Regions from separate parts of the Acetobacterium sp. KB-1 genome, predicted to be linked through region 2. Evidence: a T-box and tRNA genes for the amino acid it is inferred to sense, from the RefSeq annotation. Region 2 holds a T-box; the other regions hold tRNA genes.
The links. A T-box is a leader RNA that pairs with one kind of tRNA and senses whether it is charged. The one in region 2 lies ahead of DOZ58_RS07040 (glycine--tRNA ligase), so its partner is inferred to be a tRNA-Gly.
Positions count from the first base shown of each region.

Region 1: it has a tRNA-Gly gene. The T-box ahead of DOZ58_RS07040 (glycine--tRNA ligase) is inferred to sense a tRNA for this amino acid. The anticodon was not compared.
Region 3: it has a tRNA-Gly gene. The T-box ahead of DOZ58_RS07040 (glycine--tRNA ligase) is inferred to sense a tRNA for this amino acid. The anticodon was not compared.

Region 1 covers NZ_CP030040.1:1,400,753-1,411,485, forward strand. Annotated here, with positions in the region: tRNA gene DOZ58_RS06455 (tRNA-Ile) at 175-251, opposite strand; tRNA gene DOZ58_RS06460 (tRNA-Ala) at 271-346, opposite strand; rRNA gene DOZ58_RS06465 (16S ribosomal RNA) at 448-1,966, opposite strand; tRNA gene DOZ58_RS06470 (tRNA-Cys) at 2,285-2,358, opposite strand; tRNA gene DOZ58_RS06475 (tRNA-Gly) at 2,368-2,442, opposite strand; tRNA gene DOZ58_RS06480 (tRNA-Phe) at 2,449-2,524, opposite strand; tRNA gene DOZ58_RS06485 (tRNA-Asp) at 2,678-2,754, opposite strand; tRNA gene DOZ58_RS06490 (tRNA-Val) at 2,769-2,844, opposite strand; gene DOZ58_RS06495 (class I SAM-dependent methyltransferase) at 2,918-3,661, opposite strand; gene DOZ58_RS06500 (M20 family metallopeptidase) at 3,677-4,834, opposite strand; gene DOZ58_RS06505 (FAD:protein FMN transferase) at 4,917-5,996, opposite strand; gene DOZ58_RS06510 (NusG domain II-containing protein) at 6,138-6,482, shown strand; gene DOZ58_RS06515 (Gx transporter family protein) at 6,482-7,009, shown strand; gene DOZ58_RS06520 (ATP-binding protein) at 7,107-8,858, opposite strand; gene DOZ58_RS06525 (winged helix-turn-helix domain-containing protein) at 8,868-9,563, opposite strand; gene DOZ58_RS06530 (2-hydroxyacyl-CoA dehydratase) at 10,102-10,733, opposite strand, start outside.
Region 2 covers NZ_CP030040.1:1,523,292-1,534,024, forward strand. Annotated here, with positions in the region: gene DOZ58_RS07035 (Na/Pi cotransporter family protein) at 41-1,777, opposite strand; T-box leader at 2,221-2,436, shown strand; gene DOZ58_RS07040 (glycine--tRNA ligase) at 2,500-3,894, shown strand; gene DOZ58_RS07045 (4Fe-4S binding protein) at 4,205-4,594, opposite strand; gene prfA (peptide chain release factor 1) at 4,862-5,932, opposite strand; gene DOZ58_RS07055 (DegV family protein) at 5,993-6,868, opposite strand; gene DOZ58_RS07060 (phosphatase) at 6,917-7,684, opposite strand; gene hprK (HPr(Ser) kinase/phosphatase) at 7,743-8,696, opposite strand; gene uvrC (excinuclease ABC subunit UvrC) at 8,784-10,622, opposite strand.
Region 3 covers NZ_CP030040.1:1,896,680-1,907,412, reverse strand. Annotated here, with positions in the region: tRNA gene DOZ58_RS08900 (tRNA-Asp) at 1-70, shown strand, start outside; tRNA gene DOZ58_RS08895 (tRNA-Thr) at 191-266, shown strand; tRNA gene DOZ58_RS08890 (tRNA-Thr) at 280-355, shown strand; tRNA gene DOZ58_RS08885 (tRNA-Thr) at 369-444, shown strand; tRNA gene DOZ58_RS08880 (tRNA-Tyr) at 474-558, shown strand; tRNA gene DOZ58_RS08875 (tRNA-Lys) at 820-895, shown strand; gene DOZ58_RS08870 (BMC domain-containing protein) at 1,096-1,470, shown strand; gene DOZ58_RS08865 (EutP/PduV family microcompartment system protein) at 1,486-1,986, shown strand; tRNA gene DOZ58_RS08860 (tRNA-Gly) at 2,088-2,162, shown strand; tRNA gene DOZ58_RS08855 (tRNA-Leu) at 2,371-2,455, shown strand; tRNA gene DOZ58_RS08850 (tRNA-Gly) at 2,463-2,537, shown strand; tRNA gene DOZ58_RS08845 (tRNA-Arg) at 2,602-2,678, shown strand; gene DOZ58_RS08840 (nucleoid-associated protein) at 2,781-3,788, shown strand; gene DOZ58_RS19270 (type I 3-dehydroquinate dehydratase) at 3,823-4,056, shown strand; gene aroD (type I 3-dehydroquinate dehydratase) at 3,990-4,616, shown strand; gene DOZ58_RS08825 (uracil-DNA glycosylase) at 4,626-5,327, opposite strand; gene ispE (4-(cytidine 5'-diphospho)-2-C-methyl-D-erythritol kinase) at 5,482-6,360, shown strand; gene DOZ58_RS08815 (GntR family transcriptional regulator) at 6,350-7,033, shown strand; gene lspA (signal peptidase II) at 7,120-7,599, opposite strand; gene DOZ58_RS08805 (AI-2E family transporter) at 7,793-9,007, shown strand; gene tyrS (tyrosine--tRNA ligase) at 9,075-10,301, shown strand; gene hisS (histidine--tRNA ligase) at 10,313-10,733, shown strand, end outside.

The sequences.
Region 1 (10,733 bases), 120 kb from region 2:
TCAATGATCGACGTATTTGTCCAAATTTGATGAAATTTGGCAAGTCACTAAGCATTAGCGTGTGACTGGTACAAATACTAACGCATTTTTCGACAAAATTCTTCCTTAAATAAATAAGGAATTCTGATGAAAAATACGATCCTTTTGTTTTATGAACTTGCGTTCAGTTTGTTATGGTGGGCTTGGGAGGACTTGAACCTCCGACCTCACGCTTATCAGGCGTGCGCTCTAACCACCTGAGCTACAAGCCCATGCGTTTGTTTTAAAAATTGGTGGAGATGAGGAGACTTGAACTCCTGACCCCCTGCTTGCAAGGCAGGTGCTCTCCCAACTGAGCTACACCCCCCCAACATTAAAACGTATTAAGTTTATGCTGATTGCTTSTGTCTTGTATAACCAAATGGTCATACAAAAGAAAATAGTACCATGACTTCCTGTATTCCCTAGAAAGGAGGTGATCCAGCCGCACCTTCCGATACGGCTACCTTGTTACGACTTCACCCCAATTACTGACCCCACCTTCGGCAGCTGGTTCCTTACGGTTACCTCACTGACTTCGGGTGTTGCCAACTCTCGTGGTGTGACGGGCGGTGTGTACAAGACCCGGGAACGCATTCACCGCAGCATTCTGATCTGCGATTACTAGCAACTCCAACTTCATGCAGGCGAGTTGCAGCCTGCAATCCGAACTGAGATCTGTTTTAAGGGATTAGCTTCACCTCGCGGTTTCGCAGCCCTCTGTTCAGACCATTGTAGCACGTGTGTAGCCCAGGTCATAAGGGGCATGATGATTTGACGTCGTCCCCACCTTCCTCCGTGTTATCCACGGCAGTCTGCTTAGAGTGCCCAACTAAATGATGGCAACTAACCACAGGGGTTGCGCTCGTTGCGGGACTTAACCCAACATCTCACGACACGAGCTGACGACAACCATGCACCACCTGTCTCTCTGTYCCCGAAGGRAAAGYCYRATCTCTYRGRTKGTCAGAGGATGTCAAGACCTGGTAAGGTTCTTCGCGTTGCTTCGAATTAAACCACATGCTCCGCTGCTTGTGCGGGTCCCCGTCAATTCCTTTGAGTTTCAACCTTGCGGTCGTACTCCCCAGGCGGAGTGCTTATTGCGTTAGCTGCGGCACTGAGTCTCCCCAACACCTAGCACTCATCGTTTACGGCGTGGACTACCAGGGTATCTAATCCTGTTTGCTCCCCACGCTTTCGCACCTCAGCGTCAGTATTTGTCCAGCAAGCCGCCTTCGCCACCGGTGTTCCTCCTAATATCTACGCATTTCACCGCTACACTAGGAATTCCACTTGCCTCTCCAATACTCAAGTCTTTCAGTTTCAAATGCATGTCACCGGTTGAGCCGGTACCTTTCACATCTGACTTAAAAAACCGCCTGCGTGCCCTTTACGCCCAGTAAATCCGGACAACGCTTGTCCCCTACGTATTACCGCGGCTGCTGGCACGTAGTTAGCCGGGACTTTCTTCTTGGGTACCGTCTTTTTTTCTTCCCCAATAACAGAGCTTTACGATCCGAAAACCTTCTTCACTCACGCGGTATTGCTGCGTCAGGGTTTCCCCCATTGCGCAATATTCCCCACTGCTGCCTCCCGTAGGAGTCTGGACCGTGTCTCAGTTCCAGTGTGACCGTTCGCCCTCTCAGACCGGTTACCCATCGTCGCCTTGGTGAGCTGTTATCTCACCAACTAGCTAATGGGACGCGGGTCCATCCTATGGCACCGGAGCGTTTAATACATCTGCCATGCGACAAATATATCTTATAAGGCATTACTCCCAGTTTCCCGAGGCTATTCCTTTCCATAGGGTAGGTTACCCACGCGTTACTCACCCGTTCGCCACTTTCTAAAAGATCCGTGCAAGCACTTCTCTTTTGTCTCGTTCGACTTGCATGTGTTAAGCATACCGCCAGCGTTCGTCCTGAGCCAGGATCAAACTCTCAATAAAAGTTTGTATTTAAAGCCGTTAGGCTTTAAATGCTGTCTCATGAATAACTGTGTTTTATACTCTACCGAGTGCACTTTATCCTCTGCCGAGTTAATGTTTTAAAGAGTACATCTCTCTGTTTCTATTTTAGCCGCCTTCATCCTTGCGGATGTTTTGGCTGTTTTACAGGTTTTATGGTACTATTCTCTTTTCTATGACCGCTGCATCTCAGGTGATTTTTAATCATTCCCCACCGAAGAAGCTTTTGTATTATATCGTCGTTTTCCTGTGTTGTCAAGCTGTTTTACAAAGTTTTTTTTGATTTTGCTTTTTTTATTTTGGAGGCGCCACCCAGACTTGAACTGGGGGTGAGGGTGTTGCAGACCCATGCCTTACCACTTGGCTATGGCGCCCTATTAAGTTGGAGCGGAAGACGAGATTTGAACTCGCGACCCTCGCCTTGGCAAGGCGATGCTCTACCACTGAGCCACTTCCGCTGATGGTGGTGCCCAAAGGCGGAATTGAACCACCGACACGAGGATTTTCAGTCCTCTGCTCTACCGACTGAGCTATTTGGGCATGTAAAGAATTAATAAAACAACCATGTTAAACGTTTAAAGTCCGTTACATGACTTTACTACGCCGTGGTTAATTACCCAATAATTGGATGACCATTAACCTTGGGGTAGCTATGAATTGCTATTCATTTTTGGTTCTCTGCTTAAAAATTTATGGCGACCTGGAAGAGACTCGAACTCTCGACCTCCAGCGTGACAGGCTGGCATTCTAACCAACTGAACTACCAGGCCGCTTGTAAAAAAAATGGTGGTCGCAACAGGGCTCGAACCTGTGACCCCCTGCTTGTAAGGCAGGTGCTCTCCCAGCTGAGCTATGCGACCATCAGTTGAGATACAAGTGTTATTATACGGCTGTAAAAACTAATTGTCAACTATTTTATTATATTTTTAGCTTTTATTTTTTTTCGGCAATAACCTGAATTCGTTCACCTTCATTACTGCCTTGCAGGAAGGTTCCGAAATCATAATACTTCATATTTTTAAAACCAATCGTTGTCAAACACCGATGGATATCTTCAATGGTATAGAAATATTGAATCTGGGTCTCCTCATGACGATTATAAGTGTCATTCTTGTTCTTCTCAAAAAATGTTAGATTGAAGTGCATCGCATTTTCGGCAAAATGCGGTTCATTTTCCCAAACACAAAAGATATCATCTAAATCATAGATATAGGTATTATCCATAATGGTCTTTTTATATTTAGTGACGGTGTTAACATCAAACAACAAAAGTCCTTCACTTTCCAAACATTCATAACTACTCAGGAAAAAGCGCTGCAGGGCTTCTAGATCAGGCAGATAGTTGACACTGTCACAACAGGAAATCACGGCATCAAAAGTTTGATTAATTTGAAAATTACTCATATCGCCTAAATAAAACTGAATATTTTTGAGTCCCATCCGATCCGCTTTTTCATCTGCCACCGTTAGCATCGCTTCGGATAAATCCACCGCCGTCATTTTTAACCCCATTTGGGCCAGATTGCAGGTAATATTCCCCGTTCCGCATCCAAACTCCAAAACAGTTTTAATTTCACGCTTGCTATTAAAAAATAAACGCTGTACATAGTCAGACCATTTAGAATAATCTATTTCTTTCATCAATTCATCATAAACCTGTGCAAATTCTTCGTACATATTAACTCTCCTGTTTTAATAATTTTTTGAATAGTTTATCAATTTAAGTGATGCTTCCATTCCCTTTAACAAAACCGTCTCATCAAAATTGAAATCTGAAGTATGCAGGTTTTTATTATAACCTTTTTTTTCATTACCGGTTCCCAACCCGATGTACAATCCCGGAACTGCGCTCTGAAAATAAGAAAAATCCTCCGACAACATAACTTTTCGAAAAGGAACCCTGTTTTCCCTCGGGACCAGTTCTTTATAAATCTCATATAATCGTTCATTATTAATAACTGGCGGATACATTTCGATGAATTCCAGCTCAATATTACAGCCATGGGTTAATTCAACCCCTTTTACGACTTCCTCAATCCGACGATGTAGTTTCTCGTGACTTTTATTGCTAAATGAACGGATGGTTCCCCCAAGCTTGACCTCATCGGCCACAACGTTCACGCGCGTTCCACCATTTAGCAACCCAATTGAGATAACCACACTCTCCATCGGATTGGTATTTCGACTGACAATACTCTGGAGACAGGTGATCAATGAAGCACTTGCGACGATCGCGTCCATTGACCGCTGCGGCTGCGCAGCATGTCCGCTGATGCCACGAACCGTTATAAAGAATTCACTGTTCTGCGCCATCATCGGCCCCGCCTTTGTTGCCAGCATACCTTCTTCAATAAAAGGAAACAGATGATAACCAAAGATCGCTTTAACCGGATATTTTTCAAAGATTCCGGCCTCGATCATCGGTTTCGCTCCGCCTGGCCCTTCTTCACCCGGCTGAAAAATTAACAGCACACTTCTTTTTCGTTGATCGGGAAAATCGGCCAGATATTTTGCCAATAGCAAATTCATCGTCATATGTCCGTCATGCCCGCAGGCATGCATCCATCCAGGATGACAGGAAACATAGTCGTGATCGGCTTCTTCCCGAATGCAAAGGGCATCCATATCAGCTCGAAAGGCAATGGCATCATCGTCACATTGTCCTTTTATATAGAGAATCAGACCGGTCTCACACACTTTTTCCGGCTGATAGCCCAGGTCCACTAGATAATTGATAAGATAAGCCTGGGTTTTTGCTAAATCAAACCCCTCTTCCGGTATTTGATGGAGTTCACGCCGCAGTCGGATCGCTTCTTCATCGTAATTTTTTACTCGCTCACTATCTTGCATTTTATTCCTTCTTTTTCATTCTTTTTTTAATCCCATCCAAACTCTAATCTATCATACCTGATAAGTTAGAAACACACAATAATTAACGTCTTTCCAGGGTGTAGGTATCGCCATAGTTTTCTTCATCAAATACAAACGCATCGTTTAAGCCACTGGTGACAACGATCTTATTTTCATTGGTAATAAAAATAGCTTCCACATCGGGCAGTGCTTCAACCTTTTTCAAACCTTCATCAAGCCCCAATAAAAACAGGGTCGTCGACAAACTGTCGGCATCCACTGATGCTTTCGCCACCACGGTTACCTGAATAAGCCCTGAATCCGCCGGATAGCCGGTAAACGGATCTAAAATATGATGATATTTTTTTCCGGCTGCGTCTACAAAATAGCGTTGATAATCCCCCGAAGTCACCACCGAGCCATCTTTTAGGGATAAGACCCCGAGGTATCCATTGCCCGGATTTCGGGGATCTTCAACCCCAACCCCAAAATCGGAATTATCGGCTTTTCCACCCATCACCAGCACATTTCCGCCAAGAAATACGATGGCATGCTCGACCCCTTCTTTTTTGAGAACGGCCATCACCTCATCGGCGATATACCCTTTGGCGATGGCTCCCAGGTTCACTGCCATCCCCGCATCGGTTAAATAAACCGACTGATCGGCGGGATTCAAAATAATTTTAGTATAATCCGTTTTTGCCTTCGCCGCATTGATCGCTTCCAGCGCTGGGGCTTCCTTCGTTTCCGGGTAGTGAATCCCCCAGAGATCTACTAACGGACCGATCGTCACATCGAAATAACCACCGGAACTTTTTGAATATTCAATACTTTTTTCAATGATCCGGTAGGTGTCATCGGAAACCACAACTGGTTGAATGCCGGCATTTTCCTTTATCAAGCCCAGATCACTGCCCGTTTCAAAAGCTGTTAAAGTCGTGTTTAAGGCTTCAATCCGTTCAAAAGGTTGAGCCAATAAGCTTTCATCGGATTCGCCATATAAAGTGATGCTGACAAAAGTATCCAATAGGAAGTCACTTCGAGTTACCGTTTTACCTTGTTCACAGCCGGTTAAATACTGCATTAAAAAAAAGGTTGCTATTGCCACGCTGGCAAATAGGATACCTCGTTTCAATGTTTTTTTTATGCTCATTTGATTCATTCGTTGCTCCAATATCTTAATAAATAATGATATTATACCAAAGTCTCTGAAAAAAAGCATAAAAAAATGCTAAAGTCTTTACCAGCGGCTATTTTTCAGATAAAATAAGAGCGTTCTTAATTAATATTAAAAGAGGTCTCCATGAAAAAAAACGAATTTGTTATTATCATCGGCTTACTTGCTGTCAGTTTAATTGGCATAGCCGCTTTTTATTTTTTCGCCGCAACCGATAAACCACTTTCGGTTCGGGTCTCTCGCCAGGGCGAAGTGGTTGCTGTTTTTCCGCTCTCTGAAGATCATACCGAAACCTTTACCGATGCAAGCGGTTCAAATACCCTTGAAATTTCCGGGGGAACTGCCAAAATAATTGAGGCTGACTGTCCCGATCATATTTGTGTTAAGACCCATCCCATCTCCAACCCCGGCGAGACCATCGTGTGTCTGCCCCACAAACTGGTGGTGGAAGTCATCACTGGTGAATCCTGATGCATTCTAAGGCGTACCGATTGGTTATTCTGAGTCTTTATGTGGCGATGGCCTTAATTCTCAGTTATGTTGAAAGTTTGATCCCATTGCCGTTACCCATTCCCGGGGCAAAAATCGGCCTGCCTAATATTATTACCCTTGTTTCCTTGTTGACTTTGGGTTGGCCGTTGACTCTACTGGTCGTAATTGCCCGGATTCTTTTATCCGGCTTTCTGTTTGGTGGTGGCTTTTCGATTGTCTACAGTCTCGGCGGTGGCTTGTTGAGCCTGCTGGTGATGAGTCTACTGCTGTACTATTTTAAAGATAGAGGATCAATTATCCTAATTAGTGTTTTTGGGGCCATCTCACATAATCTGGGTCAGGTCATTGTTGCTGCCATTGTTGTCCAAACTACCAGCCTGCTCCTCTATTTTCTGTTCCTGATGTTGCTGGCCATCCCCACTGGACTTTTTATCGGCATCACCGCCCGTGAACTGATGCGCCTACTTAGTAAAACCACCATCTTCTCAAAACTGAACCGACCTTAAAAAAAATAGCCGGTCAAACCTGACCGGCTATTTTTTTAAGCAATAAAGCAGTACCGACAATTGTTACATCATACGCTGCGGTAATTTGTAACCTTCGCTATTCTTTATTTTTTGGCAGTTGAATCATAAACTCTGTTCCTTTTCCAACCTGGCTGTTGACGGTTATTTTTCCACAATTATTCTGAACCGTGTGCTTGACAATGGCCAGACCTAAACCGGTGCCGCCTTTTTCCTTGGAACGACTCTTATCAACCCGATAAAACCGCTCGAAAATACGATTGACATCCTTTTCCGGAATCCCATAGCCATGATCTCGAACCCGGATGATGATGTTATGATCTTCTTCAGATAAGTCAACTTCCACCTGATTTCCAGGTTCTGAGTATTTAATGGCATTATCAATGAGATTGATCATCATCTGTCTGAATTCATCCGCGACAAACTCGAGTTTAATCGATTCTTTACTGGTTAATACAAGCGTTGTATTTTTTGCTTCGGCACTGAGTTTTAAAATATCAAAAATCTGCATTATTTCCGTATCCAACTGTATCGTTTCATATCTTTTATCAAAGCCCCCCTTGTTTTCCAACTGCGACAAGGCCAGGATATCACTAACCAATCGGCTGAGGCGATCGCTCTCCTCGTAGATAATGGCATAAAATCGCTCCAGGGTCTTGGGCTCGGTAATGTGATTCTCCTGAATGGTTTCAATAAAACCTTTAATGGTGGTAATCGGCGTTTTTAATTCGTGGGAAACATTGGCAACAAAATCCCGACGCATTTTTTCCAGATTTTTCAGCAGTGTAATGTCCTCAAAAATAATAATATGGCCGTTAATATTATTATTCTCTTCAATCTGATTAATATAGATCCGTAAAACCTGATCGGAATGAATCCGCGATTCAAACGTGGTTTTCTCACAGGCGTCATTTTCAAGATAATTCATCAGTTCCAGGATAAAGGTTTCCCGATAGACTTCCAGAATATTTTTTCCAATCACCACTTCCTTCATCGGAATCCGCAAGACCATGCGAGCCGCTTCATTTAAATGAACGATGTGATTTTTTTTATCAATGGCAATGACGCCATGGTTCATGTTGGACAAAATAGCAGTGAGTTCGGCATTCTTCTGGTTCATTTCGGTAAACGAATTATTCAATTGGACGGACATCTGATTAAGGGATTCCACCAGTTCGCCGATTTGGTCTTCCCTGATCATGGTCAGTTGTTGGCCATATTTTCCTGAGGCAATTGCTCTGGCAAATGCAGATGCATCTTCTAAGGGTTTTAGCTCCCGATTGATAAAATAATTAATCAACAAGGTGGTGGCCAGAATTGTCGTTAATATCACAAAAATAATATTATTGATCATTTCAAACATGGCATCATCCATGGCATTCACCGGCATGGAAATCCGTAGCACTGCCCCAACTGACTGCGTCTCACCAAAATATGGGGTCGCCACATAAATCATTTCATCTTTAAAGGTATTCGAAAAACGAACCTCCGTTGTTTCAACACCTTTTAGGGCACCAATAATTTCAGGACGATTTTTATGATTCTCTAGATCACCAACCCCTTGCAAAGACTCATAAGTGACCTCTCCCTGGGGATTGATAATCGTCATTCGCACATTGGTGCTTTGGGAAAAATCATCAAAACTCTTTTTATTTCCAGTTTCCAAAAAGTCCGGCAGCATATAATTCATAATATAGTTACTACTCTTCTTTATATTGTTCTCTGTATCGGCATAGTAACTCTGCCGATAGCTGATGGTGGTAAATAATCCACAGATCGTAATACTAACAACAATAATAATTGTCAGCGAAATGGACAGCCGTTTCTTCATAGCACGCTCCTATTTCTCAATAAAACGATACCCAACCCCGCGAACGGTTTCGATATATTTTTTGCCATCCTCTGATTGTTCCTCAATTTTTTTTCTTAAATAACGAATATGGACATCCACTGTTCGGGTCTCTCCATAGTAGTCAAATCCCCAGATCTGATCGAGCAATTGATCCCGGGTCAGTACCTGTCCCCGATGCTTCGCTAAGAACACCAGTAATTCATATTCTTTTAAGGTAAGCGCCAGTTTTTCGCCATTTTGGTAGACTTCAAATGCCTTTGGCTCAATATGTAAGTCGCCAACAAAAATAGCTTCATCCTCTTTTGACAAAAGGATCTCGGTCCGCCTTAAAACGGCTTTAACCCGAGCACAGAGTTCTTTGACTCCAAAGGGCTTGGTGATATAATCATCGGCGCCGATTTCCAGTCCCAGAACCTTATCAAATTCTTCGCTTTTGGCGGTAAGCATTATAATCGGTATATAGGAGATGATACTATTGGCCCGGATTTCCCGGCAAATACTAATGCCATCTTTCCCCGGCAGCATCAGATCCAGAATAATCAGGTCCGGCAGGACATCTAGTATTTTTTCAATGGCCAATGCACCGTCCTGGACGCCATCCACTTCAAATCCATGGGTTACCAGATTAAATTTGATCAGTTCATATATATTCAACTCATCTTCAATTATCAGTATTTTTTTCATTATAACTCCTTGTGTTTTTAGTTTAACGAGATTATACCATATCCTGGAATTCTATTTTGTAAATTTTAGATTAAATTGTAAACTTTTACAAAATCCTGAAAACGTTATAGGAAAAATAATGATTGTATTCTTTGTTTGAACTCCATATAATTAAATTATCACATATAATCCTTTATCTCTAAATGAATTACTCCCCTTTTTCATTTAGGAAAACGAGCTGTTTCTTCTGAATCGGTTCTTTTTTTTTGCAAAAAATTAAGACCGGCTGTCAAGCCAGTCTCAGGATGTCGATGAACTCCCGTACCGACCAATTGTTAATCTGTTGTTCGCCGCGCCATGCGAAATCCGCTTTGCTCCTTTCGCATTGGTCGCGGGCAGTCGCCAACTACAAGCAAGCTTGTGATTGGCTCGTTGCCTTCGCGCAGAATCGGACTGGCTCCGCCGTGTCCGCTCCGATGCGTACAACATGATGTAACAATTGTCGGTACTACGTTAGTTCTATTTCTACAATTTTTGTCAAACCAAACTAGCCAGTTTCTTAGTTTTTCCGATCCAGATTTCGTTTGGCGGTTTCCATCATCAGTTTGATGCGGTTTAGCTGATTGACTTCACTTGCTCCCGGGTCGTAGTCGATGGGGGCAATATTTGCGCGCGGATATTTTTGGCGGATCGGTTTGATCATCCCTTTTCCCATCACGTGGTTGGGCAGGCAGGCAAAGGGTTGAACACAAACAATATTCTCTACCCCATCTTCGATCAACTCCATCATTTCGGCGGTTAAGAACCAACCTTCCCCACCCTGATTACCAAGGGAAATCAGTTCCTGGGCTTTACCCGCCTTTTTCTCAATGGTGGATGGGGCATGGAAGTGGGTGCTGGCATCCAGGGCAAGCTTCATGTTTTTTCGGGAAAACTCCAAAAATTTAATCAGCAGTTTGGCACGTTTCATGGATTTTCGTTTACCTGAGAGTTCTTCGTATTTAAAGACCTGATTGTAAGCGCAATATAGAAAGAAATCCATCAGGTCCGGCATAACCACCTCGGCACCTTCTGCTTCTAAGACTAACTGGAGGTTATTATTGGCCGTGGGATGGTATTTAACCAGGATTTCTCCAACGATGGCAACCTTTGGCCGTTTTTTATCCGTTCGGGGCAGGGCATCAAATTCGT
Region 2 (10,733 bases):
TGCTTACCGGTGTCAAGTCCACCCTTTATCCGTTTTAATTCTAAGCGTGTTCAACCTTTGTTTCGCTGTCAAACTCGCGCTGGGAAATGAGCCCCTGATGAAGCTTCAATCCCAGTATCCCATGGGCTATATTTGAGGCATGATCGCCAACCCGTTCGATATTTGTTAACAAGTCCAGAAATATGACGCCAGCATAAGGATTACAGATTCCTTCATTAAGACGGCGAATATGATCATCTTTTAATTTTTCAGTCATTTCGTCTATTTCTTCTTCTTCATCAAGAATCTTATAACACAGATCTGTCTCTTCTGTTTCCATTAATTCTACCATATCCCGAAGCGTATTGGTAGTTAAACTGATTAAATTTAACACTTCTTGATTGGCAATATCACTAAAGACGATCTTATTGGTGGCCCGCATTTCTGCCAATTCACCAATGTTCATGGCATGATCACCAATTCTTTCTAAATCATGGCTTCCTTTAAGGATGAAGGCCAGGCGTTCATTCTCTTCTTCTGACATGTTTTCATTGGACAATTTAACGGAATATTCGACAATTCCCTGTTGAAATTCATCAATGCGTTCTTCCCGCTTAACAATTTTTTCAACCAGCTTTTCATTGCCATCCATGATCGATTCGCAGGCGACTCTGAAATTTTTAAAACTCATTTTTGCCAGTCGATTCGTTTCTCTGACCACCTGTCCCAAAGCAATGGAAGGATTATTAAACAACCGGTCATCCAACTGCAACCCCTTGTCTTCCTCTTTCTCCGGGTAGACGCGGTCCAGAAAGCTAACAAAATAGCCGATGATCGGGAGTAATACAATCGTATTTGCAACATTAAAAAGGGTGTGCGCCATCGCGATTTGACGGGCCACATTGGGCACCATATCACCGCCACCGTTAATCAATGAGCCTGAAATAGTAACGATGAATTCATAAACCGGATTGACAGCCACTAAATTATTCATGATGGTTAATAAGATCATCACCCAGACAGCACCAAAAATATTGACAAAAAGATGGATAAAAGCTGCTTTTTTTGCTGCTGTGGAGGTTCCGATACAGGAAAGCAATGCCGTGACGCAGGTACCAATATTAGTACCAATAAGAATCGGTAAACAAATCTGGATTGCTCCAGTTCCCCCAATACTGACAAAAACCCCAGAAAGGGCCAGCGCCTGGAGCAAACCGATAGAAGCACTACTGCTTTGAATCACAGCGGTAATCAGGGTTCCAATCAGCACACCAAGCAGTGGATTTGTTCCATAGGTTGAGAGCAGGTAAATAAATTCTTCACTTTCTCTAAGCGGTTTCATGGCTGTTGACATGGCCGCAATCCCATAAAAAAGAATCCCAAAACCAAGAATAATACTCCCCAGATCTTTATTCTTTTTCTTGGTGCTAAATAGAGCCATCATTGCACCAATACCAATAAAAATCGGTGCCAACTCAGTGACATTAAACGCGATCAACTGGGCCGTGACGGTGGTTCCAATATTAGCTCCTAAAATAACTCCTGCTGCCTGGGTCAAGGTCATCAGGGCGGCGTTAACAAAGCCGACCACCATCACCGTGGTGGTACTGGAACTTTGGACAATCATCGTTACAACCGTCCCAACCAGGATGGCTTTAATCTTATTGTTGGTTAATACTTCCAGAAGTTTTTTCATCTTTGTGCCAGCAACCGTTTTTAATCCGTCGCTCATCATGTGCATTCCAAAAACGAATAACCCCAAGCCTCCAAAGAGACCAATCAGCATTTCTAACGTCATTTTTTCCTCCAAAAAACATCAAAAATTAAGATAGTACTCCAGCCAAGGAAGAAACTAGACGACCCTCAAAAAATTGGGATTAACCAAATTGTCGCCCTTCATAATTAAAGATTAGACCATAGTGGGCCTAATCTTTTCGTTTTCTTGATTCACCAGGATAACTATCTTTTCTTGCTTTTCTTTTTCCTTAATCATTTGTTAACGACATTTTAACACTAAGTTTACATAATGAGAATCTTTTTTTTCATTTTTTTTATGAATTATTTATTTAAATCGAGGCAAAACGCACATTATCGTTACCCTGGTTTATCGTTGTAACCCATTTCAATGTTGTCCGAATCGAAATTAAAACTTGACCGCTAAAAATTAAACTTGACAGCAGCTTGTCTTTTTGATATTCTTCATCTTAGTTTAGGATTTATTAAGAAGTACTTAACTTAATAGCAAAGGCATTGAGAAAAGAATAATCAGAGGGCCAATGGTTTAAAAGCGAGCAGATGATGGTGTAAGATCTGTAATCAAACCCTATGAGTGGCACTTTTTGAGCTGCAACCACTGCTTTCGATTAAGTGGTTGACGTGAAAATCGTTATAAGAGTAAGGTGGTTTGCCAGCAGTGGCAAGCAACTTGGGTGGAACCGCGGTTATACCGTCCCTTGTTTTAATGCAAGGGGCGGTTTTTTTAGTTTAGATACTAAAAATTTAATTAAGCAGGAGGAAAAAATGTCAGAATTTACAATGGCTGAAATTGTCAGTCTCGCAAAAATGAGGGGAATTGTCTTCCCCGGTTCAGAAATTTATGATGGTCTTGCCAACAGTTGGGATTACGGCCCACTCGGCGTTGAAATGAAAAATAATGTTAAAAAGGCCTGGTGGAAAAAATTCGTTCAGGAATCACCTTTTAATGTGGGTCTGGATGCCGCTATCCTAATGAACCCTAAAACCTGGGTCGCCTCCGGACACGTGGGTGGCTTTAACGATCCGTTGATGGATTGCAAAGCCTGTCAGTCGCGCTTCCGGGCCGATAAGCTGATTGCCGATTACTACTTTGAAAAAGGCGAAGATGTGATCGTCGATGCCTGGTCAAATGACGAGATGAAGGCTTTTATCGAGGAACATCAGATTGCCTGTCCCGAATGTGGAAAAATGGATTTTACCGATATCCGCCAGTTTAATCTGATGTTTAAAACCTTTCAGGGTGTCAATGAAGATACCGCCAGCGAAATCTTCCTGCGGCCAGAAACTGCCCAGGGTATTTTTGTCAATTTTAAAAATGTTCAGCGCACCACCCGTAAAAAAATACCATTTGGGATTGCCCAGGTCGGTAAATCCTTTCGTAATGAGATTACGCCGGGGAACTTCATTTTCCGAATCCGGGAATTTGAACAAATGGAACTGGAATTTTTCTGCGCCCCTGGCACGGATTTGGAATGGTTTGACTACTGGAAAGCTTTCTGTAAAAAATGGCTGTTCGACCTGGGTATGAAGGACGAAAATATCCGTTTCCGGGATCATGATCAGGAAGAACTATCCCATTACAGTAATGCCACCACCGATGTGGAATTCCGCTTTCCTTTTGGCTGGGGCGAGCTTTGGGGGATTGCTGACCGTACCGATTTCGACTTAACCCAGCACCAGAATCACTCCGGGAAAGACATGAAATATACCGACCCGGTTACCAACGAAAAATATATCCCGTATTGTATCGAGCCCTCCTTAGGTGCCGACCGGGTTTTTCTGGCCTTCCTTTGCAATGCCATGGAAAAAGAAACCATTACCAATGGTGACAAAGTTGAAGAACGAAATGTGATGCGGATTCATCCCTTCCTTTCGGCATACAAGGCCGCAGTTTTACCACTGTCTAAAAAGTTAAGCGACAAGGCCGGAGAACTTTTCACCCTGTTGTCTAAACACTTTATGATTGAATATGATGAAGCGGGTAGCATTGGCAAGCGTTACCGCCGCCAGGACGAAATCGGCACACCGTTCTGCGTCACTGTAGATTTTGACACCCTGGAAGACGAATGTGTCACCCTAAGAGACCGCGATACCATGGACCAGGTTCGGGTTCCTATTGCTGAGGTCGTTGATTATATTGCTAAGCGGATTGATTTTTAATTTGCTAATTAAGTAGTACCGACAATTATTACATCATGTTGTTTGCATCGGAGCGGACATGGCGATAGCCTGCGTGGAGGCAACGAGCCAATCACAAGCAGGCTTGTAGTTGGCGACTGCCCACGACTGATAAGAAATTTTTAATTTCTTATCAGTGTCCGATTCCGCAGCAAACAACAGATTAATAATTGATCGGTACGGAGTTTCCAGTACGCCTATCCAAAATTCATTATCATAACAAAAAAACCGCCCCCGTTCGAAACCCGTTCGAACAGGGGCAGTTTTTAAGTGATAAATTTTTAAAGACGACTTAGGCTTCTTTGATCGCCAATACGTTCTGTGGACATGCTTCAACACAGATTCCACATGAAATACATTTTGATGGAACATCCCGGTCTTCTGATTTAACCAGCACTCCGAATGGACATGCTTCGACACATTTACCGCAGTTTACACATAGTTTTTTACTAATCATAAAGACGCCTTTGGCATTTTTTGTGATTGCACCGGCTTCACATACTTTTGCACATTTACCACATTGTACACATACCAATGTTTTTAAACTGCCATCATCTTTTGTGGTAATTTTAACACATGACAATTCTGAAACAGGTTCCTTGTAAAATGCGGTTGAACATGCTAGTTCACATGTCAAACAGTTAACACATGCGGCCTGATCTGCTACGATTACTTTTTTCATTGTTACTCCTCCTTAAGGACAATTTGATCAGATGATCAAATTTTTGTTTAAATTTTAACAACTGATTTTTATTCTACTTTTAAAGCCGATAATTGTCAACATAATACGGAATTTTTACAGCTACTTCTCACCCATCCCCCACAATAAAGCCAACCCTGATACTATTTCTTAGTACCCTGCTGGAATTCTTTCTAAATACGGTTAAATTTTTATCCATTATTTCCTGACATTAAAAAAGCTCTCCAGAATTGGAAAGCTCTTTCGCGTTTAAGAATGTTGTTTAAGTTTTTCGGCCTGGTCACTGGTGACCAGGGCATTGATCATTTCATCGATGTCACCATCCAGGAAAGCTTCCAGTTGATAAACAGTCATGTTGATGCGGTGATCAGAAATACGCCCCTGGGGGAAATTGTAGGTCCGGATACGCTCACTGCGGTCCCCGGTACCAACCTGACTTTTGCGGTTTTCGGCAATTTCACTTTGCTGTTTTTGCTGTTCGATTTCGTAAAGCCTGGCCTTTAATATTTTTAACGCCTTGTCTTTATTTTTAAGCTGCGACTTCTCATCCTGACAGGTCACCACCATCCCGGTGGGGATATGGGTAATTCGAACCGCGGAATCGGTGGTGTTAACACTTTGGCCACCATTACCGGATGATCGGTACACGTCAACCCTCAGGTCATTCGCACCAATTTCAATTTCAACATCCTCGGCTTCCGGCAAGACTGCTACCGTGGCGGTTGAGGTATGGATCCGTCCGCCTGATTCAGTACTGGGGATTCGCTGTACCCGATGAACGCCGCTTTCATATTTCAGACGACTGTAAACCCCGTTGCCTTCAATCGAAAAAATGATTTCCTTAATCCCCCCGATATCGGGTATACTGGAACTCATAATTTCACTTTTCCAACCCTGACGTTCGGCATAACGGGTCAACATTCGAAAGAGATCGCCAGCGAATAAGGCCGCCTCACTGCCGCCGGCACCAGCCCGAATTTCGACAATAACATTTTTGTCATCATTAACATCTTTGGGCAACAGTAAAATTCTTAATTCTTCTTCCTGTTCGATCTTCTTTTTTGTTAATTCCTCCAGTTCCGCCTCAGCCATTTCTTTAAAATCTTTTTCCAATTCTTTATCGGCCAGCATTTCTTTAGTATCATCAATGGCTGATAAGGTCTCTGAGAACTGATTGTATTTTTGAATGATCGGTTCAATGTGGGACTGTTCTTTCATCAGCTTTCGCCACTGATTTTGATCCCCAATGATCTCGGGGTCGCTAATCTTTTCGTTTAAATCAGCATATTTTTGGGCTAAAAAATCTAACTTATCTAACATAATACTCCTTAATTTTTTTTAATTAGTAATTCGAATTTGTTTATATCTGCCTTGCAATGATTAAAACTGATACGCTTCTTTCCATTCGTCAAAGAAAAAAACAGCCAGCGTTCCGGGTCCGGAGTGGGTTAAAACAGTTGGCCCTAATGGCACGATTTTAAACCGCTTGATATTTAATCGCTTACCCGCCATTTTTACAAATAGCTCCACCAGCTCTGGATTATCGGCATGGCTAATACCAATCACTTGCTTCTCAAGCTGATCACCGTTTGTTTCCAGGTAATCCACCATTTTCTTAACCAGTTTTTTTTCGCCTCTGACCTTATCAATCTGTTGAAGTTCACCACTTTTGTTTACGTCAAGCAACGGATTGATATGCAGCATATTTCCGATGATGGCGGTCCCCTTATTTAATCGGCCACCCCGATACAGGTATTGAAGGTCAGTCACCGTGAAAACATGTTTGACATGATCAATATGATAGCTGATTTGTTTGATCAGCGTCTCCATGTCACAGCCTGCTGCAGCGACTCTGGCGGCACCATAGACAATATGCCCCAGTCCATAGCAGACAGCTTTGGTATCAACAACTTCAAAGACCGCATCGGGATATTTTTCTCTTAAATCCCGTTTCGCCAGCGCGGCAGCCTGATAGGTTCCCGACAGTCCACTGGAAAAAGCCAGATAAATAAAAGGTTTATTTTCTAAGATTAAGTCTTCAAACCGTTTATAAAAATCCCCGTAAGGAATCTGAGACGTTTTATAACGTGTACCCTGTCGCATATTCTCACAAACTTCTTCAGATGATATATCAATACCGTCACGATAGGTTTTTTCATTTTCGACTACATAAACTGGCATGATTTCAATATTAAATTCTTGCTGATCCGTTTTTTCTATATCACAGGCAGAATCGGTTATGATCTTTATCGTCATTTTTCTGTCCTTTCCTACTTGATTTTAAGAAACTCATTTTATCACAGTTTAGTCATTTTTCAAAAACAATTCTTGGGCATAATCGCGAGGATCAGCAAACAACACCCTTCCCTTGCTTTCGAGATAATTAATTAACCGATTGTAATCCAGGTTGATAATCAATTCGTCGGGGAAATCAATCGCATCCAAAACCTGATCAACGTAGGGGAAATCACCAATATCGGTCGCAAAGTGGGTATCACTGCCAATGATAATCGGTATTTCCAGTTCTTTACAGCGATTGGCAATCCATTCGCAGTTGGGTTTTGAACCTCTTCTAATAAAGAAAGAACCGTTATTTATTTCAATCAGGGTGTTGTTTTTTTTGGCATCCTGAAGGATGGCTTCATAATCCAGCTCATAGGTGGGATTCCCCAAATGACAGATAAAGTCAATATCGGGATTGGCAATAGCCCCCAGGACGGCGCTGGTATTGACAGATTTTGTCTGCGGTTTAAAGGTCGGAGTGTGGAGCGATGCCGAAATGATTTCCAGAGATTTAATAAAATCCATCGGGATATCGGTATTTCCGTCGGCGTCCATGATGTTGCTCTCGATTCCTTTGAGGACTCTGACATTGTTTATTTTTCCGGGAATCACCCGATAATTAGCAAAGAACAAAGGCGTTGGTGCTCCCGGTAAAGCCGGACCATGTTCGGTGATGCAGATCATCTCCAAATTCTTTTTTGCGGCGGCATCAACTAACTCCTGGATAGTATTGTAGGCATGTCCGCAGGCAATGGTATGGGTGTGGGCATCTAAAACGTAATTTCTCATGTTATTTTCTCCTTCTCAATTGACGATTCGTCAACGCTCAAACATCTAGCCGATTTGATTAATCCTGTTTTTTCTGTAGCTCCCGTTTTTGTGTGTCGAGATCATTCTGGTGAGCGACACGGTCGCAAAAGACCTGGGCTGAGTGATAACCATACTGTTTGGTACGATTGTTGATCGCCGCCGTTTCGATGATGCAGGCCAAATTTCTGCCGCCTGAAACGGGGATCATCACTTCCGGAATTTCGACCCCCAAGATATCCAGCGTTTGTTCATCAAGACCCAGGCGATCATAGGGTGATCGTTCATCCCAATTTTCCAGACGGATGACCATGTCAATTTCAACATCTCTTTTAACGGCTCTGGCACCATAAAGGGTTTTAACGTCTATGATACCAATTCCCCGAATTTCCATAAAATGTTCGAGCAGTACCGGGGCTGTTCCCATTAAATGACCGTCTCGGATCCGTTTCACCTCAACCACATCATCCGCGATGAGACAATGACCACGCTTGACAATTTCTAATGCCGTTTCACTTTTGCCAATGCCACTGGGCCCGGTAATCAACACACCGACTCCAAAAACCTCAACTAATACCCCGTGCAAACTGATCCGTGGTGCCGACAGCTGATCAATATAGTTAACCAGATCATAAAACAATGTGGTTGTATTTTCCTTACTTTTTAACAGGGTCCGTCCGTATTTCCTGGCCGCATCTTCAAACAGATGAGTCTCCTCCAAATCCCAACATACAATAAAACAGGGAAATTCATAGGAAAAAAAATCGTCGATCTTTTTCTCGCGAACCTCAGGATCCAGATCCAGCAGATAGGAAACTTCCACCTTACCAATCACCTGCACCCGATTCGAATCAAAATGCTCATAGTACCCATGAAGCTGTAATCCCGGACGATTGATCCCACTGTTGACCAGGTTCAAATCCGCTGACTGATAATAAATTTTTTCAAGTTTGATATCTTTACAAAAATCGTCTAAATTTACTTTCCCATTCATTCTTTTGTTATCTCTTTTCATTGATTTACTACTAATTAGTTTACTCAAGTTATTCTACCTCAAAGTTTCCGTTGTTAAAAGTTTTTTTCACGACTTGTTGCGAAAATGTTCAAATACGGCCTGGGCCGTTTTAATCTGCATCCCGGGGACTGACTGTAGTTCTTCGATGGTAGCTTTTTTGATTTTATCCACTTGGCCAAAGTGAGCCATTAAGGCTTCGCGACGTTTTTTTCCGACGCCGGGGATTTCCTCAAGCTGGGAGACCAGCATTTCTTTTTTTCTTAAAATCTGATGATAGCCCAGGGTATAACGATGGACCTCTTCCGAAATTTCGGATAGAAAAACCCCGAGTGGGGTCGCTTTTTTGATTGGATATTCGGTACCTTGATGAAAAATCCCCCGCAGCCGATGGTGATCATCTTTGACCAATCCACACACCTCAATCGCAACGGTTGGATACAAAGAAACAATACTCTGTGCCGCATTCACGTGACCGACACCGCCATCGATCATCATCACTTCCGGTAATGGCAAGAAATTATTGCCTTCCGGAGCTTTCATGGCCCGTTCCATCCGTCTGAAGATCATTTCTTGCATGCTGGCATAATCGTTCTGACCTTCCACCGATTTAATTTTAAAGCGACGACAGGCTTTCCGATTTAGTTTACCCTCGTCAAAAACCACCATTCCGCCAACGTTATTGGTGCCGCTGATATTAGAAATATCATAAGCCTCAATCCGAACGGGACGCTGCGCCAATCCCAATAAATCCTGTAATCCATCCAAACGGCTTTTGGAGCGGATCTCTTTTTCTCGTTTTTCCATTAATTTCTGTTTAAGTGCCAGGTCAGCGTTATCGGTCACCATTTCCAGCATTTTTATTTTTTGTCCCCGCTTTGGTGCGTGAACCTCAATTTTTTTACCAGCCAGATCCCCCAGCCATTCTTCAATAACTTTTTTATCTTCCAATGGCTCTTTTAAAATAATCTCCCGGGGAATAAACCCGCAGCTGGCATAATACTGTTTAACAAAACTTTCTTGCACTTCTCTTGAACTCACACCCTCAACTTCTTCAAGAAAGAAATGATCCCGCCCCATCAGCTTGCCTTCTCGTACATGAAAAACCTGGACACATCCCAATCCATCACTTTTGGCAAAACCGATAAAGTCCTGATCCTGTTTAGCACTGGAGCTGATTTTCTGCTTTTCAACGATATGCGCAATGCCGGAAATCTGATCGCGGTATTTAGCCGCTTCTTCATAATTCTGATTCATGGCGGCAACAGTCATTTTATCATTGATATTTTTAAGTAGATCGGGATGGCGGCCGTTTAAAATATCCAAAACTGACGCAATATCTTTGGCATACTTTTCTTTGGACACATTTCCCTGGCAGGGTGCCTGACACTGACCAATATGATAGTTAAGACAAGGCCGACCGGTCTTTTTTCCATAAGCAACCTGACGGTTGCAGGTTTTTAGCGGGTAAATCTTTAAAATAGCTTCAATGGTATTTTTTACTGCATAGGAGCTGGTAAACGGACCAAAGTACTTGGCGCCGTCTTTTTTATATTCCCGGGTCATCAGTAGCCGCGGATATTCTTCCTGAACGGTCAGCCGTATCCAGGGATAGCTTTTATCATCTTTTAGTAAAATATTATAGCGCGGATGATGCGTCTTAATCAGATTACATTCTAAAATCAGCGCTTCCATTTCCGAATCGGTTACAATCGTCTCAATTGTTTCGATATGAGATACCAAAACCACCGTTTTAGCGGTTAACTGACTGGCACTATGAAAATACTGCCGTACCCGATTGCGCAGATTAATGGCTTTACCCACATAAATAATCTCGCTATTTTTGTTTCTCATGATATAGACCCCGGGGTTTTGGGGCAGATCTTTTAATTTTTCTTTATCATACATACTGGTCAACCTTAAATAAATATTTTTTTGGAATTTTTTGTTTATTCGCCACCTAATTTTGGTATAATAATAATACTTTTTTAAACATCAGATTATTATACAGAAAGGAAG
Region 3 (10,733 bases), 370 kb from region 2:
TAGTTCAGTTGGTTAGAATGCCAGCCTGTCACGCTGGAGGTCGAGAGTTCGAGTCTCTTCCAGGTCGCCATTTAAACAGAGAACCAAAAATGCATGAACGTAGTGAGTGAACATTTTTGAATGAATCGCTGAGTTGATTGGCTGTGACTTAAAGCAACGTAATTTATATGTGTCAATATTTTATCATTAAGCTGATGTGGCTCAATTGGCAGAGCAGCTGATTTGTAATCAGCAGGTTAACGGTTCGAGTCCGTTCATCAGCTCCATTTTTATGATTAAGCTGATGTGGCTCAATTGGCAGAGCAGCTGATTTGTAATCAGCAGGTTAACGGTTCGAGTCCGTTCATCAGCTCCATTTTTATGATTAAGCTGATGTGGCTCAATTGGCAGAGCAGCTGATTTGTAATCAGCAGGTTAACGGTTCGAGTCCGTTCATCAGCTCCATTTTTATGTCAAGAATTATTTAAACATCTGGGAGAATGCCCGAGTGGCTAAAGGGGGCGGACTGTAAATCCGTTGACAACGTCTACGATGGTTCGAATCCATCTTCTCCCACCAACGCTTTATCCCAATTTCATACCTGAAATTGGTCGGCAGGCGAGCATAGCGAGACAACAGTGATAAAGCTAACGCATTTTAATTGAAAACTCATCCAATTAGGATGAGAAGAGTTTTCGAATAAAATACGCTCCTCTAAATACCCATTAGCTCAGTTGCCAAGTAGAGAACCCAAATCTTTGATTTGGTGTGAATCACTTAGTTAGGCAAACGGGAGTATTCATAATCGTTTGGAGACAGACAAAAAGTAAATTATAGCATGACCCATTAGCTCAGTTGGTAGAGCATCTGACTTTTAATCAGGGTGTCGGGCGTTCAAGTCGCCCATGGGTCACCAATTTCTAAATTTAGCCGCAGATGATGCGGTTTTTTTGCTTTTTTGAATTAGCAAGCATAAAAAGGCTGAAATATTCCATGATATTATAGAAAAAATACAGTTAAAAATTAGACGATTCCATTTTAATTTCTTCTTAAAGTGATATAATTACTCGGTAATACTAAATGAATATAAAGACATCAAGAAAAGGAGGCATTTTAATGGAAAATATTTTAAATATGAATGACGGAAAACTAAGGATTATTCAAGAAACAGTTCCCGGTAAGCAAGTAACATTAGCTCATATCATTGCCAGCCCAGATGAAATTGTTTATAAAAAACTGGGCTTGAATCCCAGTGTTGATTATCAGAAAGCAGCGATCGGGATACTGAGTATGACACCATCAGAAATATCGGTGATTGCTGGAGATTTAGCTATAAAAACATCGGTTATTGATTTGGGGTTTATTGATCGATTCAGTGGTACGCTGATGTTTACCGGGAGAATATCAGAGGTGGAGTCTGCGATCACAACGATTTTAACTTATTTGCAAAACACCTTGAAATTTACAATTTGTGAGATTACAAAAACCTGAGAGTGAAGGCATAACATGAAAAAAATGATATTAGTCGGTCGAAGTGAATGTGGAAAAACAACATTACGACAAGCCTTAAAAGGAAAAGAGATTCGTTACGAAAAAACCCAGTATGTCAATCATTATGATGTAGTGATTGATACCCCAGGGGAATATGCAGAAACGAAAGGTTTAGCTAGAGCATTAGCCTTGTATTCTTATGAGGCGGATGTGGTAGCTCTTTTAATTAATGCAACGGAGCCTTATTCGCTTTATCCGCCATGTATTACTCCCGTTGCAAATCGACCCTGTATTGGTGTGGTTACTCAGATTGATGCCTCTGGCGCTGATGTGGAACAGGCAGTGAGTTGGCTGGAATTAGCTGGATGTGATACGATTTTTAGAGTAAGCTCTTATACTGGTGAAGGTATTTGGGAAATCCTTGATTATCTCAAAGATGAAGGTGATATCTTGCCCTGGGATAAGAAATCAGAAGCTGAAAAACCTAGAAATGTCATATCAACTAAAATGATGTAGCAATAAAACCTTTTAGCTGGAGGATGGAACACTAATGAAAATTGAATTGCAAGAACAAAATGCTTGCAGAATGATGAATTAATTGTTATAATAGTACCGTTGCGGAAGTGGCTCAGTGGTAGAGCACTGGCTTCCCAAGCCGGGGGTCGCGAGTTCGAATCTCGTCTTCCGCTCCATATTAAGATAATAGTGGCATTGAATCAGGAGTGTAAAGTTGCAAATAGCGATTTTACGCTCTTTTAACGGATTAAAGCGAAATATTGGGAATCTTTTAAAATCGCATTGAATAAATAAAAAAGTCGAAAAAAGTTCCGAAACGGGTTGACAAAACCTACGTATTTTGTTATTATAATCAGGCACGTTACAGATACAACAATTGCTTTAGCGGATGTGGCGGAATTGGCAGACGCGCTAGACTTAGGATCTAGTATCGAATGATGTATGGGTTCAAGTCCCTTCATCCGCACCATTTATAAGCGGAAGTGGCTCAGTGGTAGAGCATCGCCTTGCCAAGGCGAGGGTCGCGAGTTCAAATCTCGTCTTCCGCTCCAAAATTTAATAAATCTGAATCGGTTGGGTATTTATCCCAATCATTCTTTTTTAATCTACTTATGTGCGCCCATAGCTCAATTGGATAGAGTGCCTGGCTTCGAACCAGTAGGTTGGGGGTTCGAGCCCCTCTGGGCGTACCATAAACGTGCTTAAACAGTCATTCGTGGCTGTTTTTTATTTACGCAAAAGAAGATGTAAATGAGATTAAGAGAAATCAGACAAAATCAGAATAGGAAAATAAAATGAAATCAGAAATCAGCATTAACAAAGCAATCTTGCATGTATTGGACACCAACGCAAACATCCCGGTGTTATCGGATATGCTCCTGAACATGACCGTAACAGTGAAAGAATATGTGGAAAAGCATGTGGAAAGATCAATAAAAGATCCGGAGATCAAACGGACTGTCTTTCGGACGGGCAGTCCTTTTAAAGACCGGATTATTGATTACAAGAATAATCCTCACGAGCTTGTTCGGATTAGTTCGGAAATATCCCAGCTTTTTTTTGAGTATATGCAAGAAAACATCGAAATACCATCTGCCGATCTGGTTTTTGTGGATTTTAATGTCGAGCATGAAACTTATTTGGGTATATTCAAGTTTAATTATAAGCAGGGTTATATTCACTATGTGAATACTGACAAAGGTCTGACCAATGATATTCTGGTTCAACCCTGTGTACTGCCAACAGAAAGTCAGAAACTGGATGAATTCATTCTCGTTAATCTGGCTTGTGATGAGGTTCTGATCAAGGAAAAGAAATATCCAATCAATAATGAGAAAGATTATTATATTTCCACTCAATTAGTTTTCTGTGAGCCGGCGATGTCAGAAAAAGAGGCCTATGACATTATCGATAAAACAGTCAAAGAAGTGATTGTCAGAGAATATGGCGGTGATTATCAAAAGCTCAATGCCGCTAAAACAGTGCTGGCTGATGATTATGAAACCGAAAGCGAAATCGACGTGGACAATCTGGCCAAAACGGTTTTTGACGGGGATTCGACCATTCAGGAGCGGTTCAGGTCGTCCTTGGAAGAAAAAGGGCTCTACGAAAAAAAGATCCCGGTCACCCCGAATATTGAAAAGAAGATCTTTGGCAAACAAAAATTTATTACCGATACGGGCATTGAAATCAGTATTCCGATGGACCAGCTGAAGCGAAATGATATCATTGAGTTTAAAAATAATCCGGATGGTACCATCTCCGTGGAAATCAAGAATATTGGACTACTAAACCAGAAATAAATAGTCGTTTCGTTAACCGGAGGGCACTTTTGCAATGATGAATCATAAATGTGGAAGGAAGAATTTTATGAAGACGAAAAAAGCATTTAAATTAATCAGAAAAAACACCTTTATCTCGTGTATTCCATTGATCAGTGCCAATCGCGATGAATTAATAGCTGATGTTGAAGTGGGAGTGGCAAATGGTTGTGATTTTCTGGAGTGGCGTCGCGATCATTTCATGGCGGGGGGGAACTGCTCACGGCGGAAGAAGAACAGGATTTGTTAGTTGAAATAAAAACAAGAATGCCCGATCAGGGACTTATTTATACTTATCGCAGTCATCTGGAGGGCGGCGTTTGTGAAACCGCAGATGAAATCCGGACAGCCGCAATCATTGCGGCGATAAAAAGTAACCGGGTCGACTATGTGGACGTGGAACTTAATAGCGAGCCGGCTTTTCTGGAGCGGATTAGAGGGGCTTTAAAAGTAAGTGAAAGCCAATGGCTGGTTTCTCATCATAACTTTGAAAAGACCCCGACTACAGAGGAAATAAACGCTGTTTTTAAAGCCATGGAAGCGGTCGGCGGCGATGTCCTAAAACTGGCAGTGATGCCGCAGTCAATGGATGACGTCCGCCACCTGATCCAGGCCACCCTCACTTACAACGAAAAATCCCAGAAGCCGATGATTGCCATTGCGATGGGATCATTGGGGTCAATAACCCGAATAGCACCTGATTTGTGCGGCGGTTCCCTGACCTTTGCGGCGGGAGCCGGGAAAACAGCGCCTGGTCAGCTCAGTCTGGAAGAAATAATCGACTTACGAAAAAGAATGGCTCTGATATAAATATCAGAGCTATTTTTTTTCGATGATAGGGAAATCAAGATCCTTAATACCCCAGTCAATGGGCTCAATTCCCTGGGCCTTCAGCAGGTCGTTTGCTTTGGAAAAAGGTCGACTGCCGAAAAATCCCCGGTGGGCTGACAATGGACTAGGGTGGGGTGAGGTGATAATCGGATGTCGGGGGTTGGTAATCAGGGCTTTTTTGTTTTGAGCATCGCGACCCCAGAGAATAAAAATAACCGGTTCGGCCCGGGTGTTCAATCGTTCAATGATCCGGCTGGTGAAAATCTCCCAACCGGCATTGCGATGGGAACCGGCTTCACCGCCCCGGACGGTCAGAACGGCATTGAGCAGTAGTACCCCTTGCTCAGCCCAGGCAGTTAAACAGCCATGGCTGGGAATCGGGCAGCCCAAATCGGCTTCCAGTTCTTTGTAGATGTTAAGCAGTGAAGGGGGGATCGAAACCCCGGGTTTGACAGAAAAAGCCAGGCCATGAGCCTGGCCTGGTCCATGATAGGGGTCCTGGCCGATAATACAAACCTTGGTTTTTGATAATGGCGTTAAGTGAAAGGCATTAAAAATTTCATCCATCGGCGGATAGACCACCCGACTTCGATATTCTTTAATTAAAAAAAGTCGCAGGTTTTGATAATAGTCAGTTTTGATTTCCTGTTGAATGGGCTCTTCCCAATCGTTATTAAAATGAATTGGCATGGTTGCGTTCTCCTATGCATTGGTTTTATCGTGTATGATCTCTTGATTATACACTATAAAAGCAGGTTTTCAACCCGGATTTTTATTTCCATAAAAGAGGGATTATGTTATAATGGATAAAGTATACAATATTATGAGTGCATTGAGAGGGCGTATGAGTAAGATTATTTTAAAAGCTCGAGCAAAGGTCAATCTATCCTTGGATGTGACCGGGATCAGGGAAGATGGCTATCATGAAATGAGGATGATTAATCATTCCATCGAACTGGCTGATGTACTGACCTTTTACCCTCGGGAGCAAGGAATTGTGTTGACTTCCAATGAGCACACCATTCCCCTGGATGAGAGAAATCTGGTCATCAAAGTGGCCCTAAAACTTCAAAACCAATTCACGATTAAACGAGGCGCCAAGATTCATCTGGAAAAAAGAATTCCCGCTCAGGCAGGTCTGGCGGGTGGTAGCAGCGATGCTGCCGCAGCTTTAAAAGGGCTAAATACCTTATGGCAACTGGGACTCTCGCAGTCGGAACTTTTGAAAATTGCGGTTACCATTGGAGCAGATGTTCCCTATTGTTTGGTTGGTGGTACGGCTCTGGTGGAAGGAATCGGAGAAAAGATTACACCCATTGGCGATTTAAGAAAGATGACGATTCTGGTCGTGAAACCGGATATTGATATCGCTACCCCCTGGGCCTTTAAAAAACTGGATAATTCAATCATAAAAAAACACCCGGATATCTCGGCGCTTATGGCATTGCTAAAACAAGATGCTTATCATGAGCTTAACGAGGTCGTCGGAAACGTTTTTGAAGCCGTTGCCTTTGCAGATTATCCTGAAATAGCAGCGATCAAAAAAGAAATGCTGGCTACGGGAGCACTGGCGTCGATCATGACCGGTAGTGGTTCCACGGTTATTGGATATTACGCGGACCGGGAATTAGCAGTAAAAATGTGGCAGCAATTTAAAGAAATATACCCCCTGTGTTTTTTGAGTAAAACGGAGGAAAGTGGAGGAGAAAATTATGTGGAGTGAAAAAAAAGGCTTAAGCCTCGATATAAGTTCTTGCAAGCCGCTGCGAGAAATTGTTTTTGAAACCATTCGTTGCGCCATTATTACTGGTGAACTTCAGCCGGGACAACGCTTAATGGAGGTTCAACTGGCAGAGCAAATGGGTGTCAGCAGAACACCGGTGAGAGAATCAATCAGAAAACTTGAACTGGAAGGACTGGTAAAAATGGTGCCACGAAAGGGCGTTTATGTGACGCCAATGTCGGTTAATGACCTCAAAGAAATGATGGAAATCCGCCGGGCGCTGGAAGGTCTGGCGGCGGAGTTGGCGGCCATGAATGCTACAAAAGACGAAATTAGCCGGCTTTATGAAGCCAATGAGTTATTTGGGGAGTCCGCTTTGCATAATGACGAAGAGGGGATCATCAAACACGATATGCATATTCATGAGACCATTTATAGGGCATCGAAAAATGTAAAATTGCAAACGATGATTAACAGCCTGCGGGAACAGATGCAGCGGTTTCGGGCCGAGTATGTGCATCGGATTGAAGATAAAACGCCGCTGGTGAATCAGCATATGGAAATTATCCGGCAAATTGAAAAGGGTGCGTGTAAAAAAGCCAATCTTGCCGCCTGCGACCATATTTTCACCACCGGCGATAGCATGCTTGGATTGTTGAAAAAAACAGAGTAACGAAAGATAAAAAACGCTTCCCTGAAAAAATGATTTGTTATTTTTAGGGAAGCGTTTTGATTAAAGTGGATAGCGGGAAGCAAACTTTACTCTAGAGTGCCGAAATCATTGTTCTCTAAGAAATTTTTATTATTAAATAATGCCAGAACAAGAATGATGCTGCCGCATACCACAAAAACATCGGCGAAATTAAAAATGGCAAATTTAATCATTCGAAAATCAAGGAAATCTACCACAAAATCAAGGCGTAGCCGGTCCAGTAAATTACCAGCAGCACCACCAATGATAAAGGCAAGCGAGCCATTAATGACGCGATTTTCTTTGATGTTGGGTATTTTGATTAAGAAGTAAATGAGTACACCAAGAAAAACCAGGGTCATAATAATTAAAAATATCTGCATGTTAGTAAACAGACTAAATGCTGCACCGGTGTTTTCGATATAGGTTAAATGAAAAACATTTGGGATCAGCGGTAGAGTGTCAAGGGGTTTTATATGTGCAATGACCAGGTATTTTGTATACTGGTCCAGAAAAATAACAAAAAGGATAATAGCGATATAAATCATGGTTGCTCCTAAACAAATAATTAAGTATATGAAAATATTATGATAGTTTTCTCTAAAAGACAAGGAAAACTTTAATACACGGCGATTTTATTTTAGATTAATCATAATTTAAGAATCTGTTTGAAACTGCTTTAAATTATTCTGGTAAAATGTTAAGATATAGTTCGAGCTGATAACAGTACTGGAGGGGCATTTGAAATTTAAAATTGATCTCGAACTTGTAAAAAAATATAGCTACTTTTTGGTTGGTGTTCTGATTCTGGTTCTGATTTACAAACTATTGGATAATTTTGGCGTGGTGACGGCAACTGTTGGCGGATTTATTACCAGAACGCTGGAAGTATTGAGGCCTATTTTAGTGGGCGTAGTGCTGGCGTATTTTTTGTTTAAACCAATGCGGGGAATTGAAAAGTTTATTTTTAAGACCATTCCTAAAAGTCGGGACAAAGCCGGAGCGATTCGACTGATTTCGATCCTGATCGTCTATGCGATCACCATTGTACTGATTGTCTTGTTTTTTTATGCAACCATTCCATCAGTGGTAGAAAGTTTGACGGGGCTGATTTCCCAAACGCCGCAGTATTTAATAACCATTGATAATTATCTGGGTGAAAGCCTGGCCAACGGCGGTGCTGCCCAGGATATTTTAGCAGAGCTTAAGTTTGCTATTGACAGCCTTCAAAGTATGACGACCAGGGATATAATAAACCAGATTGCATCATATTTTGGAACAAATCCGGATTCCATAAAAAATATTGGGAATTTTGCCTTCGTCTTTTTAAAAGGAACCATCGGGTTTGTTATTTCTTTCTTTATTGTGTTTTTTGTGGGGTTATACCTGATGCTGGATAAAGAAAAAATTAGTGAACAGGTGGACCGTTTTGCCAAAGCGGTGATGAATAAAACCTTATACAACGGTTCCCACTGGGCGATCCTGACCATCGATGAAATTTTTTACAAATATTTTACCGGGAAAATACTTACTTCGATGTTAATTGGATTTCTTTTCTATTTGGGAATGTTGGTGATCGGTGTCGATTATGCCCCCTTATTCGGCGTTATTGTGGCGATTACCAATGTGATTCCTTATTTCGGTCCCATTATCGGAGCAGTTCCGGCCGTTATCATTACCTTAATTGATGAACCGGTTAAGGCGCTTTGGGTCGGGATCTGGATTTTGGTTGTACAACAGTTTGACGGGAATGTTTTAGCCCCCAATGTGCTGGGGAAAATTGTCGAACTCAATCCCTTTTGGGTGTTGTTCTCTGTCATCGTCGGAGGCAGTCTCTTCGGCATTCCGGGCATGTTTGTGGCGATCCCGATGTTTGCCGTAATTAAGGTCTTTTTTGAAGAAGGCTTAACACGCTGGGAACGAAAAAAAGAACTGCTCGAGAAACCGCTTGAATAATCAGCTAAATAAAAATGTGCATAATTGCTGGGGGAAACCCCATTGAAAAAGGAAAGGACACAGATTGATGGAAAGTGTATTTGACGTATTGCAGGAGCGGGGGTTTATCGAACAGTGTACCCACGAAGAGGAAATTAAAAAACTATTGGCGGAGGAATCCGTTTCATTTTATATTGGTTTTGATCCGACGGCGGACAGTCTTCACATCGGACATTTCATTCAGATTATGGTAATGGCCCACATGCAACGGCATGGACATCGTCCGATTGCCCTAATCGGGGGCGGAACCACCATGATTGGTGATCCTTCTGGCCGAACCGACATGCGTCAGGTGATGACAGCAGAACGGATTGTAGAAAATGGTGAAAAATTCAAGCGTGTGTTTGAAAAGTTTTTGACCTTTGAAGATGATAAGGCTGTGATGCTTAATAATGCCGAGTGGTTACTGCCTCTAAACTATATCGAATTTTTGCGGGAAATTGGGGCACATTTTTCAGTGAATCGGATGCTGACTGCCGATTGTTATAAATCGCGGCTGGAAAAAGGGCTGACCTTTTTAGAATTCAATTATATGTTGCTCCAGGCTTATGATTTTTACGTCTTACATCAAGAACAGGGCTGTAAGATGCAGTTCGGCGGAAATGATCAGTGGTCCAACATCATTGCCGGAGTTGAATTGGTCCGGCGCAAAGATGCTAAACAGGTTTTCGGAATGACCTTCTCCCTGTTAACGACCAGTGAAGGGATCAAAATGGGGAAAACCGCTAAAGGTGCCTTATGGTTGGATCCGGAAAAAACATCGCCCTATGAATTTTACCAATACTGGCGAAACATTGCCGATGCCGATGTCGAAAAATGTTTGGCCCTGCTGACCTTTATTCCGATGGACGAGGTGCGTCGGCTGGGAGCACTTAAAGACTCAGAAATCAACCAGGCTAAGGAAATTCTGGCTTACACAGTCACTGAAATTATTCACGGCTCGCAAGCCGCACAGGAGGCTCAAAATGCGGCCCGGAAGCTTTTTGGCGGTGACCAGGGCGATGCCGAGATACCAAGCGTAGAACTATCAAAGGCTGAACTGGGAGCAGGTATGGATATTCTTGCTTTGTTAGAAGTTGCCAAACTGATTCCCACCCGCAGTGAGGGACGGCGCTTAATTAAACAGGGCGGAGTTTTGCTAAATAGCGAAAAAGTAACAGACTTTAAGCTGTTGGTAACCCCGACAGCTTTTAAAGACGGAAGAATTGTCCTGAAAAAGGGCAAAAAAGCATTCAAGCAAATTAATCTTGTATAGAAGGTGACCAGATGATTAGTTCAAAACCAGTTAGAGGTACAAGGGATATTCTACCCGAGGAAGCAAAAATCCGGGATCGCCTGGAACAGCAGATATTGGCAGTCTATCGCGCGCATGGATTTAGTCGGATTGAAACCCCGGTAATGGAAAATCTGGAATTGCTTTTGGGCAGTGACGGGGGCGAAAACTTAAAAATGCTTTTTACCGTTTTAAAACGCGGTGAAAAGCTTAACTTAAATCCCGATGCCAGTGTCTTAGATCTTTGCGATATGGGACTGCGCTTTGATCTCACCCTGCCCCTGAGTCGTTTTTATTCAAATAATCAGGAAGTGTTAGAAACGCCGTTTAAGGCCATTCAGATCGGTAACGTCTTTCGGGCAGAACGGCCCCAGAAAGGACGATTCCGGGCATTTAAACAATGCGACATCGATA